2 regions of the Sporosarcina sp. AD_1 genome follow, and region 1 is predicted to be linked to the other one. Evidence: riboswitches for the same ligand, from Rfam matches in the RefSeq annotation. Region 1 holds a riboswitch; the other holds the start of a gene.
The links. Region 1 has a riboswitch for cobalamin ahead of ACSW3C_RS12595 (ABC transporter substrate-binding protein). Riboswitches for the same ligand answer to the same signal wherever they lie in the genome.
Positions count from the first base shown of each region.

Region 2: another riboswitch for cobalamin. It lies ahead of ACSW3C_RS09840 (ABC transporter substrate-binding protein); the one in region 1 lies ahead of ACSW3C_RS12595 (ABC transporter substrate-binding protein).

Region 1 is NZ_JBPVIR010000006.1:49,062-56,628, forward strand. Features, by position in the region: gene ACSW3C_RS12580 (cobyrinic acid a,c-diamide synthase CobB) at 1-1,303, opposite strand, end outside; gene ACSW3C_RS12585 (ABC transporter ATP-binding protein) at 1,323-2,702, opposite strand; gene ACSW3C_RS12590 (FecCD family ABC transporter permease) at 2,699-3,769, opposite strand; gene ACSW3C_RS12595 (ABC transporter substrate-binding protein) at 3,732-4,727, opposite strand; cobalamin riboswitch at 4,877-5,077, opposite strand; gene ACSW3C_RS12600 (hypothetical protein) at 5,726-6,148, shown strand; gene ACSW3C_RS12605 (VOC family protein) at 6,196-6,567, shown strand; gene ACSW3C_RS12610 (S-layer homology domain-containing protein) at 6,741-7,567, shown strand, end outside.
Region 2 is NZ_JBPVIR010000004.1:271,928-279,494, reverse strand. Features, by position in the region: gene ACSW3C_RS09865 (transglycosylase domain-containing protein) at 1-945, opposite strand, end outside; gene ACSW3C_RS09860 (YwiB family protein) at 1,093-1,536, shown strand; gene argS (arginine--tRNA ligase) at 1,533-3,200, shown strand; gene ACSW3C_RS09850 (hypothetical protein) at 3,457-3,630, opposite strand; gene ACSW3C_RS09845 (hypothetical protein) at 3,627-3,806, opposite strand; cobalamin riboswitch at 4,092-4,278, shown strand; gene ACSW3C_RS09840 (ABC transporter substrate-binding protein) at 4,402-5,382, shown strand; gene ACSW3C_RS09835 (FecCD family ABC transporter permease) at 5,375-6,367, shown strand; gene ACSW3C_RS09830 (adenosylcobinamide amidohydrolase) at 6,369-7,567, shown strand, end outside.

The DNA of each region.
Region 1 (7,567 bases):
ATTGAGGGAAACCGGCGACTACGTTTTCCGCCGCGTAGCCATCCTCCTTCGTTCCTCGCATGCCTTTTGTTACATACGCGTACTGTAGCGGTCCGGTCGCTTCGAATGTAGAATAATGGTACTCATGACCCTTCGCCAGTCCGTCCGCAGGGAGCAAGTAGTTCTGGGCACAGCCTTTGATTTCCCGATAGCCAATCGCTTTTAAGGTTGTGTGCACTATTACGTTACCGGGAATGGCACCGGTCATTGGCGTTATTTCGCCGCTGGTCAAAGTGATGGACTGCGTCAAAAAACTAAAACCGCCACCTTCCGCGAATGTAGGCATCCCCCTTTCAATCGCTTCCCGAATGGATTGTTTTGTCCGGTCGCTGTTGCTTACCGCCTTCATAAATTCTTCTGGCAGCCCTCCCCCTATATACAGGCCGCTGCAATTATCCGGCACGGGCTCATCGGCCAAAGGAGAGAACGGTACAAGCTCAGCTCCGTGTGATTCCAGGAGCTCAAAATTCTCCTGATAATAGGAATTAAAGGCAGCATCTTTTGCAACAGCGATTCGGACAATGGGTTCTGCCGAATGGGAAAAGAGCGATTCTTCTTTTGGAAATGAAACCGGCTCTGCTACTGAAATTTCAAGGAGTTTTTCAAGATCCACTGTTTCCGAAATGATGTCGGCGAGATGATTGAAGAACGAATCTAGCTCGCCTCGTTCAATTGAAGGAATCAGCCCAAGACTGCGTTCTGGAATTTCGATTCCTTTTTCACGTTTCAAATACCCGATAACCGGAATGCCGCATTCCTGTTCAATTGCGGTTTTCACAATGTGATAATGTCCTTCGCTGCCGACTTGATTTACAATGACGCCGACGATATTTGGTTCGGATGAGAGCATTTGAAATCCTTTCACGATGGCTGCTGCGCTTCTTGCCATACTAGCGCAATTGACGATGAGCAATACCGGACTCTTCGTTAAGACGCTAATTTCCGCCGTGCTGCCTACATCGTTTTTTGGATCTTTCCCGTCGAAGAAACCCATAACCCCTTCCATGATTGAAATATCGGCATCCCGGCTTGCGTGCGTGAAAATGTCTAATACAGTTTTTTTGCCAAGCATCCAGCTGTCCAAGTTTCTGGAAATCCGCTTCGTCACGGCTGTATGATAGGACGGATCGATATAATCCGGACCACATTTGAACCCTTGTACGGTTAATCCCTTTCTCATGAATGCTGCCATTAGCCCAATTGTCAAAGTCGTTTTCCCGACTCCGCTTCCTGTTCCTGCAATAACGAGCCTATGCTTACTCATCTAACCCCATCCTTTTCTTTTACTGCAAGGACTTTTCTAGTTTCTTCTGAAACTCTACCTTGAGCGATGATAAAACGAATTGTCCAATCTGTTCTCGAGAGATCGCTATTCCAGTTTTGCTATTGTCGCCGTGTCGTTGGTTCGCAGCTATCGCGATACAATCCGTTCTGTCCATTTTCAAACCTATCCCGGCTTGTTGGAATGCTGTCATCTTTGCTTCTGTTGCGGCCATATAAAAATCAATTAATATCTGATCACTTAATGTGGCGTCGATGAAAAGTAGGATATGGATCGCTTCCCCGAAATGGAGGAGTAAGACAACATCCACACCGTCGACTTGCTGTGCGACCAGCGAAGCAGCTGTCCATTTCCCGTGGCACCCAATCCCTAATGCCTGTTCAGCTGGAATGCCGTGTGCCGATATCCATGTTGTTAGAAACTTATGGTCATTTTCCGGAAAGGGCTGATTCACCAAACAAAAATGGTTGAGCCATTGGATGCCATGTCCATAACGGGCATTGGAAAGCGTTCGTAACGATTTGTTAAAGTGAAGTGCTACACTTTTTTCTTTGCGATCGACAGTGAAACTTTCAAAAAAAGGAGTCGAATCGTCCGCGTCCTCAATGAAAGGCGTCATCAGCAACTGGGGTTTAGCGACAATCGGGTGCGCTTGTGTTTTCACATCGACTCCATAAACTGTTTTTAACTGTGTTTCGTTCCGCAATGTATTTACGTCACCCACTTTCAGGAAGGAGCCTTTGTGAAGCAGTGCGACCCGGTCCGCGTAAAGAGAAGCGACGTTCAAGTCATGAAGGATAGCGAAAATGGTCAGGCTTTTCGTGCGTTGCCATTCTTTCAGCATGTTTAACATTTGAAAGGTATGCTTAATATCCAAGTGATTCGTCGGTTCATCCAATAAAAGCACTTCGGGTTCTTGCGCTAGTGCTTTTGCCAATAAAACCCGCTGCTTCTCGCCGCCGCTTAGCGTCCGGAATTGGACATTACGGAATTGCTCGACTCGCGTCATGCTCATTACGTCGTCTATTACTTTTCGGTCTTCTGCAGATAGCCGTTTGATAAGTCCCTTCTGATGAGGGTACCGTCCAAGGCAGACAATTTCCTCAACGGTAAAATCAAATGTCACTTGACTCTCCTGCGCAAGAACCGCAATTTTACGCGCTTTCTCAAGCTTCGTCAGTTGGGCCATTGGTTTTCCGTCGATCAGGATTGATCCGGAGACAATCGGCAGTTGTCCTGTAATTAATTTAAACAACGTTGTTTTTCCGCTGCCATTCGGTCCTAACAGGGCGAAAAACTCACCTTTTTTGATTTCGAGCTGAAGGTCGCGGATGATCGGTGTCTTTCCGTATCCACCTGCGAGATGTTCGACTGTAATCATCGATTTTCCCCTCTTCCAATACGATCTCGAATTAATAGAAACGCAAACACCGGCGCACCGATCAGGGCAGTGATGACACCAATGGGCAACTCTTTCGGAGCAATCACGGTCCTGGCAAGCAAGTCAGCCAATACAAGGAACGAACCGCCGAGCAACATGGATAGCGGCAGGACATTTCGATGGTTAGGACCGGTCATAAGCCGCACGAGGTGGGGGACAACCAATCCGACGAAGCCAATTGATCCTGAAACGGCAACCGACGAGCCCGTTAAAAGCGATGCGCCAATCAAAACGAAGATTTTCCCCCGTTTTACATTAACACCTATGTGATCGGCCGCCTCCTCGCCGAGGGCTAAGGCATTTAGTTCCCGGTAATGGGCAAGCAGAATAATGGCACCGATTATGAGGAAGGGGATGATCAGCTGGACATGGCTCCATCCGCGCATCGCGACACTGCCGTACAGCCAGTAGATGATTTGCGCCATCGCATCACGGTCCCCTAAGGCAATCATCAAGGAAGTGAGCGCTCCGACGAAAGCACCGACAATAATACCCGCAAGGATGATCGTTTCAATCGCCAGGCTTCTGCTGCTTAGCCGGACGAGCCCGAAGACGATGAATAACGTAAGAAATCCGCTACCAATCGCTACGACAGGAAGTGTATATCCGCCCAGTCCCCAAATGGTGTATTGGAAAAATAAAACTGTCACAGCGCCTAGAGCTGAACCTGATGAAACACCGATGGTATAGGGATCGGCTAAAGGATTCCGCAAAAGCCCTTGGAAGGCGGCCCCTGCGAGCGATAGTGAAGCGCCTACTAAAAAGGCTAATAACACACGCGGGACACGGATGTTCCAAATGATCAGTTCTTCATTCTTAGGAACATCTGCCAGCCAGCCGAAGCCGAGTGTTTTCTCTGCAACGATATGTAGAATAGTGGCGATCGGAAATTTTACACTGCTGATAAATACGCCGAGAAGGGTTGCACAAAGTACAACCCCGATACTTGCGATATAAAGCCAACTGATTTTATTCCCCAAAAACTTCTGGATAAATAAGTTTCGCAAGCTGCTCGACTCCTTCAATTAAGCGTGGACCCGGACGTGTGACGGTATCACTGTCAACATCAAATACTTGTTTGTTTTTAACAGCATTGACTTCCTTCCAGCCATCACGTGCCAATACGCCTTCTGCAGGATTGTCGACATAATAGCCATACGTCGTAATAATGACATCAGGATTTAGTGCAACAATTTCTTCTTCCGTAAGTTTTACCCAACCTTCATGGTCTTCCGCGGCATTGGTAGCGTGAATGGTTTCCAGCATTTCATGCATGAATGTATTCGTGCCGGTCGTAAAGATGTCGGGACCAGGAGATACTTCGACCCACACTTTTTTCGACTCAGTGATTTCTTTCGCTTTTTCCTCTATCGCAGCACGGCGATCTTTCATATCCTGAATAATTTCTTCAGCCTTGTCTGGCGTGCCAGTGGCAGTTGCAAGCATTCTCATTGTTTGGTAGGCGTCCTCAAACGATGTGGCGCTGCCTGTCACAACGACTTTGATGCCCGCTTCTTCATATTGTTTCAAAATGTCTTCATGGTTGTCGAAATGGTATTTTGTAACGAATATAACGTCCGGCTGAAGGGTCATGATCAGCTCTGCATCCATATCTTGTCCGCCCACTTTTTGAACTTCGAGAGCTTCCGGTGGGTAATTGCAGTAATCTGATACACCGATAAGGCGATCGCCCGCCCCTAGTGCATATAAAATCTCCGTATTACTCGTTTGAACAGAGATAAGGGTTTCCGGTTCTTTTTCAATGGTTACTTCACGACCGGCATCATCGGTGAATGATGCTGGGAAAAGAGGAGTATCTTGATCTTCCCCTTGGGTTTGGTAGGTTGTTTCTGTAGTCGGTGTTTCCTCTTGAGTTTTGGGAGAGTCAGCCGAATTCGATCCGCAGCCTGCTAAAAGCGCCAAGGATAGAACGAAGATAAGACTAAACAAGCCCCAACGTTTCATCATGTTGTTCAAACTAATTTCCTCCTCTGGATTGTAAACATCAAAAAAGCGCTTTTCCTCGGAAGGAAAGCGCATGAAAAGGAAGATCGGCATGATCCGATCGTTACGGACGGCAAATCTGACACTTCAAGCAATCCCATTCCCGAGGAAGCTGATTATCGAAATAGGCAGGTCTCCTGACTTACGACGTAGCGGAAAGCCACTCCTTCCCATGCTTTTGGCACAGTGGACTCACGTGGTGTTCCTAGTCGATTACAGTGACGGGTTCGTGTTGGACTCTCACCAACTTCCCTCTTCGTCTCAATAGCATGGATGGTGCTGCTTGAGAAACCTAAATCTACTAATATTTTTTTGATGTTATGATTCATGCCAAGTATATAGAAAGTTATATAGTTTGTAAACTTAATTTGAAATAGAAGACTTATGCTTTGGAGGTTGCGTGATGCGGGGATTCCATAAGTTCAAGCTATTTAATACCCCCGATTTTTTCTGGCTCCTGCCGGCTTTGTAAACAAAAGAAGAATCCATCATGTGACTGATCACATGAAGCAACGAAAAGAAGAGAGGATTCAAATGCTGCAGAAAGAAAATTCGGAAAACAAATGATACAATATGGAGAGTGCAAAGAAAACAACGAATACTAAGGGAGCAAGCAGATTGTAATAGAGAGTTGCCACAAAAGGATACTAGAGTTTTTGTCCTTTTACAGATTGTTTATATAAAATCTATACGTTTCGGAGTGTAATACTCCAAGAATCACTAGTGTTTTTTATGATGTGTGTTTTGCTAAAAATGCATTGTCTCTGCTTAAGGTTAATCAAAAGATGTTCTACGCAACAAATGAGAAATGACGAGAAGTATATGAGGAGATATAGCTAGTGTGATGGTGTAACGAGAGCTATCTTACCGTCCGGAAGGGAGAAGTGGAGTTGCAAAGAAAATTTATGGAAATAAGCTTACTAATACTAACCATTTCTTTTTTGAATGGATGCAGTAAAGTGGAAAGGATCCAGCATATCGAAGCATTCTTCACTGAAACATCCGAAGAAAGAGAAAACGGTTTATTTGAAAAGAACGGTTATGTGAGGGTAAATGCGATCACTACAAATGAGGAAGGAAAGAACTATATAAAAACAGACAGTAAAACAATTGAAGACTTTTATGATTTACAGGGGAATTATTTGAATACCGAAGTGAAGCATATAACCTCTACGATATCGAAAGTAACCCAAACTGGGAAAACTAAAAATCGCAACAAGCAACTTCAAGAACCGTCAACGATACTGATTACTGATGAGAATGTAGAGAACTTTCAAGCACAGAATACGATGGTGTTAGAACATTTCAGCTTAACTCCTATGACGGATGAAGAAAAGGAAGCTGTCAAAGAACATGTCTTGTCGATAACGAAGGATTTCTAAGTTACTTGAAAGGATATCATTCTTAAATAAATTCTAGGAGGATTCGAATGAAACTAGGTGCATTTTCAGTAAGTCTACGTGTAAAGGACATTCACAAGTCAAAAGCATTTTATGAAAAACTAGGTTTCCAAACTCTAGGCGGGGATATAACACAAAACTGGCTCATCCTGAAGAATGAAGACACCGTTATTGGCCTATTTCAAGGCATGTTTGAAAAGAACATTCTCACTTTCAATCCAGGATGGAATCAAAATGCTGAAAACCTGGATGCTTTCACGGATATCCGAGACCTCCAAAAGCAACTCAAAGCAAAGGGGGCCAAGCTATTGACGGAGGCGGATGAAACGGGAGAAGGTCCTGCAAGCCTCACAATTGAAGACCCGGATGGAAATCTGATTTTGCTTGATCAACATAGATAAAGGGCTTCTAAACAGTAGCAGAATAAGATAGGTCCTCTTGCATGATCATTCCAATTATGGAAATGCGATTCATAAGAAATTAGAGTGAGAGACATAAAAATTTTGAAACTTTTTTCGAAAAACTCCGTCTGTACGGTGCTTACATAAACAGTGTAGGAATAGGAGGATTTTCATTGAATAAAAACAAAATACTAAGCATGGTGTTGGTGGCTGCAATTATGGTGCCCGCCGTTATCGCACCTATTCAGGCAGAGGCTGAAGTAGTAAGTCCTTTTAAGGATGTTTCCAAGAACAGCCCATACTACGAAATTATCCATGAAATGCGGGATCGTCATATTATTAGTGGCTATGAAAATGGGGAATTCAGGCCGACAGAAGTGATTACGCGGAAACACGCGGCAGCACTCGTCAACCGGGCGGTCAAATTGCCTGCCACAAAGAAGTTCGTTCCATTCAAAGATGTTTCCCCGAAGAACGCCTTCTACAATGACATCAAGAAGTTACAGCAAGCAGGGATCTTCGAGCCGGATGCAAAGGGAAATTTGAATCCAAACCAACCGATTACCCGCGCTGAGATGGCCAAGGTGCTGACGATTGCTTTTGACCTGAAAATAAAAGTGGATCTGGATTTTATGGATGTGCCGAAAACGCATCCTTCCAGCAAGTATATTAAAGCCCTCTATTCGAATGGCATCACGACAGGGGATTTCGGTTTTTATAACCCGGAAAAGCCAGTGACCAGAGCGCATTATGCGGTATTTCTGCATCGATTATTGCATATGAACGATCCAATTGATCCATCTGAACCAGCGCAAAGGATCCGGGGGCAGTTTGCTGGCATCTCAACGGAGCAGCTGGAACGCGACAGCTCTATGGTGGCGCAGGTCATGTTGTATATGCTCATGCAAAAAGTGACAGACAACCCGCCCGACTATCTGATAACAGATGTGCTGGAGGAGGGATGGAAAGAAGTGAACCGGTATTCGGCTGGTCACTCTCT
Region 2 (7,567 bases), on a different contig from region 1:
CACCAACTCTTCTGCGGCCTGCTGATGGTGCAAATCGAGCGTCGTGCGAATCGTCCATCCGCCTTCCCCAGGATAGCGGCCTTTTTCGCTTAAAACCTTTTCAGCTTCACGCCACACTTCATCCAAAAAGTAAGGGGCGACCCGTTTCATTTCTGACCATTCATCTGTCTTTAACGCGATTGGCGTATTTTTCGCTCGTTCTTCCTGCGCTTCGGTAATAAACCCTTGCTCCTCCATCAAATGAAGAATCGTCAATTGCCGGTTCCGCGACCGTTCGGGATTATCGATGGGTGAATAGATCGAGGGACCCTTCGCAATGGCTGCAATGACGGCGGCTTCCTCGAGAGTCAGGTCCTTCGCCGGTTTGGCAAAATAAAACTTGCTGGCCGCTTCGACTCCGTACATCCCGTGATCGAAGTAGACCGTATTCATATAGCCTTCCAAAATCTCGTCTTTCTCATAGAAAATCTCTAAGCGATAAGCGTACAGCGCTTCCTTTATTTTGCGGTTCCACGATTTCTCGTGTGTCAAATATAGATTACGGGCATACTGCTGAGTGATCGTGCTGGCGCCTTCCGCCATTCTCATCGTTTTCACATCTTTCAGCACGGCCCCTGCGATCCTTCTGTAATCAAACCCGTTATGGTTGTAAAAATTACGATCCTCCGTTGCAATGAATGCATCCACCAGGAAAGGTGAAATATTATCTAAACCGACCCAATACCTGCGTTCAGCCGAGTATTTATCGCCGATCTGCCGTCCGTTCTTGTCGAGAAAGACAGACGCCTTGGGCACGCTCAGTGAGGGGGCACCCGCAATTTGGGCATAGATCCGAAGACATAACAGGGCTGTGAAAAAGGCGGTAACTCCGGTGATGGCAAGCATAAGGAAAGTGCGCAGCAATCTCCGCTTCTTCTGTTTTTTAATAAAATCAGACCGTTTCATCGCATCGGAACCCCCTTAAATGTTTCATTACCAACAGTATGGACACGCATCAGAGGATTAAACGGGCGGAATTGGGAAAACTTCGTTGGAAAGTTTGCAGCAGAAACGATATAATGAATAGATATTTGAGTAGGAGGATGGTTCTGAATGGAAACTGCGAATATGGAACGTGCCGTGGATGTCAAACTGCGGTCGACGATCATTCATCCAGGCCAGCCGGCAGATAAACATACACTGCAAGCAAAAGGTGTCATCATTGAAAAAGCGGGCAACCTATATTTGCGGTTTGAAGAAAAGCAGAATGGCCAAGTCATCCGGACAACTGTGAAACTTGGCGATGAGGAAGCGCTCATCATGAGGAGCGGTGCGGTGCAAATGCGTTTGCCGTTTTTCATCGGAACCCCGAGACCGGGTACGTACGGAAATGGTCCGGCCATGTTCAATCTGCTAGTAAAGACAAAAGAACTTCAAATTGATACGGATAAAGCAGGCGCAGCAGGGGACTTTCACGTCCATTACGAACTGCATGCGGATGGAGCGCTGCTCGGTACATATAAGCTTCAAATTTCTTTCATGGAGGGACAAAAATGAACGCTGTAGAAAAGATACAACAAGAAATCAAATCGGCTTTCCGGCAAGCTGTCATCGCCGCTGACCTGGTAGCAGAAACAGAGATTCCGGACATTCTACTGGAAACACCGAAAAACAAAGAGAACGGGGATTATGCGACGAATATCGCCATGCAGCTGACGAAGCTGGCGAAAAAGCCACCACGCGTCATTGCGGAAACTATTCTGGAGCACTTGAATACTGCGGATACAGCAATTAAATCAGTAGAAATTGCAGGGCCGGGCTTCATGAATATCCGGTTGAAGACCGATTTCCTTGGCGATGTAGTGAAAGCGGTACTGGCCCAAGGAACAGATTATGGACGTTCTACATTTGGACAACACGAAAAAGTGCAAGTCGAGTTCGTTTCTGCCAACCCGACGGGCGACTTGCATTTAGGACATGCGCGCGGGGCATCCCTCGGCGATTCCCTCTGCAACATTCTTGATTTCGCGGGCTTCGACGTATCCCGTGAATATTACATTAACGATGCCGGCAATCAAGTGAATAATTTGGCTCTCTCGGTGGAAGCACGCTACTTCCAGGCACTCGGCATGGACAAGGAAATGCCGGAAGACGGCTACCACGGCCAGGATATTATTGAAATTGGCAAGAAACTTGCGGAAGAGCACGGAGACCGTTACACACAGATGCCGGAAGCAGAACGTCTTGAATTTTTCCGGAAGTATGGACTTGATTACGAATTGGAAAAATTGAAGAAGGACTTGGAAGACTTCCGAGTGCGCTTCGACAATTGGTTTTCAGAGACATCTTTATATACCGACGGGAAAATCGGCATTGCGCTCGATAAACTACGTAGCAATGGCCACGTCTTTGAAGAAGACGGCGCGACATGGTTCCGTTCCACGACATTCGGCGACGATAAAGACCGCGTGTTGATCAAAAACGACGGCAGCTACACGTACTTGACACCGGATATCGCGTATCATGAAGATAAAATCCGTCGTGGTTTTGACAAGCTCATCAATATTTGGGGAGCCGACCACCACGGCTATATTCCGCGTATGAAAGCAGCCATCGAAGCGCTTGGATACGATCGTGACACGCTCGAAGTCGAAGTGGCCCAAATGGTGCAGCTATATAAAGACGGCGAGAAATTTAAAATGAGCAAACGGACAGGGAAAGCAGTCACGTTGCGCGAACTGGTGGAGGATGTCGGCTTGGATGCCGTCCGTTACTTCTTCGCCATGCGTTCCGGCGATTCCCAAATGGATTTCGACTTGGATCTTGCCATTTCCCAGTCCAACGAAAACCCGGTCTACTATGCCCAATATGCACACGCGCGTATTTCATCCATCTTGCGCCAAGCGGAAGAAAAAGGCATGGTAGCTTCAACCGACCACGTAGACTTGCTGCAGTCGGAAAAAGAAGTTGAACTGCTAAAGAAAATCGGCGACTTCCCGAAAGTCGTCGCGGACGCAGCACGCCTGCGCTCGCCACACCGCATCGCAACATACATCCAGGAGCTGGCGGCTACCTTCCACAGCTTCTACAACGCAGAAAAAGTGCTCGACCCAGACAACCGCGACCTATCCGAAGCCCGTCTGGCCCTCGTCACCGCAACACGCACAACAGTTGCCAACGCCTTGAAACTCATCGGCGTCGCAGCGCCTGAAAGAATGTAAGGAAAACCCCCGTCTTTCCCGGTTCCGCGGGAGAGGCGGGGGTTGTTTTGTTATTCATCTGAACGGGGACCTTTGAATGTAGGACGTAACTGCTTGATATTTGTGTAACCGCTCGTATTTGCTTCCGAACCTCTCGTATATTTCGTTTACCGCTCGAATCACGTTTCGAACCTCTCGTAAAACTTTGTAACCGCTCGAATCTCGTTTTGAACCTCTCGTATAATTTTTTTACCGCTCGTATCCAACTTGCAACCGCTCAAATCACGTTTTGAACCTCTCGTAATAATTTTTTATCGCTCGTATCCGACTTGCGACCGCTCGAATCTTGTCCAGCCAGCTGAGGGGAATTTTGTAACCCGACGTACCACGTTTCGAACCGCTCGTATTTGCTTCCGAACCTCTCGTATGTTTCATTTACCGCTCGAATCACGCTTCCAACCTCTCGAATAACTTTGTAACCGCTCGAATCTCGTTTTGAACCTCTCGTAAAAATTTTTTACCGCTCGTATTCGACTTGCGACCGCTCGTATTTCCTTCCGAACCTCTCCAATAAATTCGTAACCGCTCGTATCCGGTTCCATACAGCTCGTATGTTTTCCTCGCCATATGAAATCCACCCGGCCCCAAATATAAATCGCCCTCACTTCCACACCAGGCATGCTCGCAGTATCAAGTCTACAACCGAAACCCCTTAAATTGTGAAGTGCATTCAGCGCGCCATCAGCTTTCCAATTACGTAATCCTCTTCGCGTACCAGCCGCTCCGTTCTCAGAATGTAAGCCACACCACAAACACAGGAAACTCGTCATTCCTCAACACTTGCAAATCCCTCTCCAACTTTCCGTCTATCGACAAGGAAATGTTTTATAGTATAATGGTTGCGTACACAATTACATATCCGAACATGAAGGTGCCCCGCCATCAACGACGGGGTTAAAAGGGAAGCCGGTTCGAAGCCGGCGCGGTCCCGCCACTGTAAGTGCGAGCTATCCGCCTGATGCCACTGGATCTGATCCGGGAAGGCGCGGTATGCGATTGAAGTACGAGCCAGGAGACCTGCCTTTGTGAATCACCCGCAACCCTACGAGGATAGGTTTGGTGAAGAGTCGGTGCGCTTTGGCGCGGCCGAATTTTTACTAGACGTTGTCCTCCGTTCATATGACGGGGGATTTTTGTTTGGAATCAATAGGAGGAAGACAGAATGAAGAAGTTTTGGCAGCTTTGGTTGACGGCTGTATTTGCCGTATTGCTTTTGACGGCATGTGGCACGTCGGATGAGCCGAAGAAAGAGGATGCAACAGAGCAAACAAGTGGACAGACAGCTGGCGATGCCGAGCAGGCAGCTCCTGCGTTCCCGGTGACATTGACCGATGCGGTTGGCAATGAAATTACATTTGAGGAAGCACCTAAGAAAATTGTTTCCTTGCAAGCGAGCAACACAGAAATCCTTTTCGCTCTTGGTTTGAATGATGAAATTGTCGGAGTTACTGACTTCGATAACTATCCGGAAGAGGCACTGGAAAAGGAAAAAGTCGGCGGCATGCAATTCAATGTCGAGCAGATTATTGCCATGGGCCCAGACGTTGTGTTCGCGAATGAAATGGGACAAAGCTCCGGTGAAGAAGGCTGGCAGCAAATCCGCGACGCGGGCATTCCAGTGTTTGTCGTGAAAAATGCGATGAACTTCGAAGAGACATATGAAACGATCAACACGATCGGAGAAGCAACAGGTAAGACGGAAGAAGCTGAAAAAATCGTAGCGGACATGAAAGCGAAAGTGGACGAAGTCGTTGCGAAAACGAAAGACGTCGAGACAAAGAAGCGTGTCTTCGTTGAAACATCCGATGCACCTGACATTTATGCACCTGGCAAAGGGACATTCATGCAGGAAATGCTTGATATGATCGGTGCTGAAAACGTTGTGACGGCAGATGGCTGGGCATTGATCAGCCCGGAAGAAATCGTGAAGCAAAACCCTGACGTCATCATCGTCATGTACAGCTATGTGCCGGATATCGTGGAGAGCGTGAAAAACCGCGACGGCTTCAGCGATATTACAGCTGTCAAAGAAGACCGCGTCATTCAAGTTGATGAGAATATGACGAGCCGGACAGGTCCTCGCCTGGCGCTTGGCCTGGAAGAAGTGGCTAAAGCCATTTATCCAGAGGCGTTCGGTGAATAAAACAGGCATCGCCTACATCGTGAGTGCCGCCACACTGGCTGTGGCGGTATGGCTCGGTGTATCCATCGGAACCGTGAAAGTGCCACTGAGCACGTTCTGGGATTCGTCGGATACTACAGCAACGAATATCCTATGGAAAATCCGCATGCCGCGTGTCCTATTGGCTGGCCTTGTCGGTGCATCGCTTGCCATTGCGGGCGCTGCGTTCCAAGGATTGCTGAAAAATCCGCTAGCCGATCCATACACCCTCGGAGTGTCATCCGGCGCCTCGGTAGGTGCGGTTGTGACACTCTTTTTTGGCTTATCCATTCCGATGCTGGGCGCGTATACGTTGCCAATCTTTAGCATGGTCGGCGCCGCGGTAACGATGTTCCTTGTTCTCGGATTTGCGAGACTCGTCGACCGTTCCATGAAGATGGAGACGATCATCTTGACGGGCATCATTTTCGGGTCGTTCCTCGGCTCGGTTCTGTCCCTAATGATTGCGCTGACAGGGGAAGAGCTGCGGCAAATTATCGGCTGGCTGTTAGGAAGCGTGTCGATGCGCGGCTGGAAATATATCGTTATGGTGCTGCCGTTCGTTATCATTGGCTCTTTCATCCTCTGGCTCAACCGGCGAGAGCTGAACGCCATGCTGTTCGGCGAAGAGCGGGCGCATCATTTGGGCGTCAACGTTCGTCGCCGCAAATTTATGATTCTCATAGGCGGTTCCATTTTAACGGGTTCTGCTGTGGCGGTGTCCGGAACGATCGGCTTCGTCGGACTCGTTGTCCCTCATATGACAAGGCTGCTATGGGGAGCGGATCACCGTCATTTACTGACGCTTTCCTTCTTGAATGGAGCCACGTTATTAATAATTTGTGATCTAATTGCACGGACGATCATTTCACCTTCAGAACTTCCTGTCGGTGTCATCACTTCTTTCATCGGTGCACCAGTATTCGCATACATCTTTTATCGACAGAGACGGAAAGGGGCCATGTAAGATGCTCAAGGTGCAAAATCTGTCAGGGGGATACGGGAAGGAACCGGTCGTCCAGCATATCTCATTTGAAGTGAATAAAGGAGAAATTCTCGGCATCTTAGGCCCGAACGGAAGCGGGAAATCAACCTTGCTGAAAATCATCTCTGGTATTTTGCCGAAACAGGAAGGCACTGTTGAAATCGACGGGCAGGATGCGAGTGTTTATTCACAGAAACAATTCGCGCAAAAAGTCGCGGTGCTGCCGCAGCTTCATGCCCATGCTTTTTCGCATTCCGTCAAAGAAACCGTATCGCTCGGCAGATATCCGCACCAGTCCGGGCTATTCTCAACTTGGTCCAAAGAGGATGAACGAGCGGTGCAGGAAGCGATGGCGTATACCGGCGTAACCAAATACGAACATACACCGATTGAAATTTTGTCAGGCGGGGAGCAGCAGCGAGTCTTCGTGGCCCAGGCGCTGGCCCAGGAAGCACCGATTTTATTGCTGGATGAACCGACAAACCATCTCGATATTGCACACCAGCAACAACTGCTTGATACCGTGCGCAGCCATGCGGTTGAAAAAGGCGTCACGGTCGTCTCGGTTTTCCATGATATCAACCTGGCTTCTCTCTATTGCGATCGGCTTCTGCTGATGGAGAAGGGACGCATCGCCATGATCGGCAGCCCGCTTGATGTAGTTAAAGATTCTATGATCAGCAGTGTTTATGAAGCGCGGGTCAAAACCCAGCCGCATCCTGAATTGCCAAAACCGCAGATGACGCTCCTTCCTGATACAATGGATGAAATGAAGCCATTCATCGTCACGAAAGAGCAGTTTGAGGTCTCCTCAAAACATGTTTCGCTAACAGCCGATCAGCCGCTAAAAACACTATCTTCCGCTGTGCACAATGCTGGAATGGGCTGGTATCGGGCTTTCGTCAACCGCCATGTCGATGCGAATTACAATTGTGATGATGTTCAAGCGGAAAATGCGGCCTATCTGGAACGGGAAGGCTTCCATCTGACGGAAACGGTCGGCATGATGACGGCTGTCACGACGGAGCATGTAGAAATCGAAGAATTTAGTGGAGAGTTTGGTTCCATTATTATTGCTGTCACGGCCGGTGTCGGCAATGCGGTCGATGTGTCGAAGACGCTAACCCGTGATCAGGAGCAGCGCATCGGGACGATCAACACATGGGTAATCGTCAATGGACA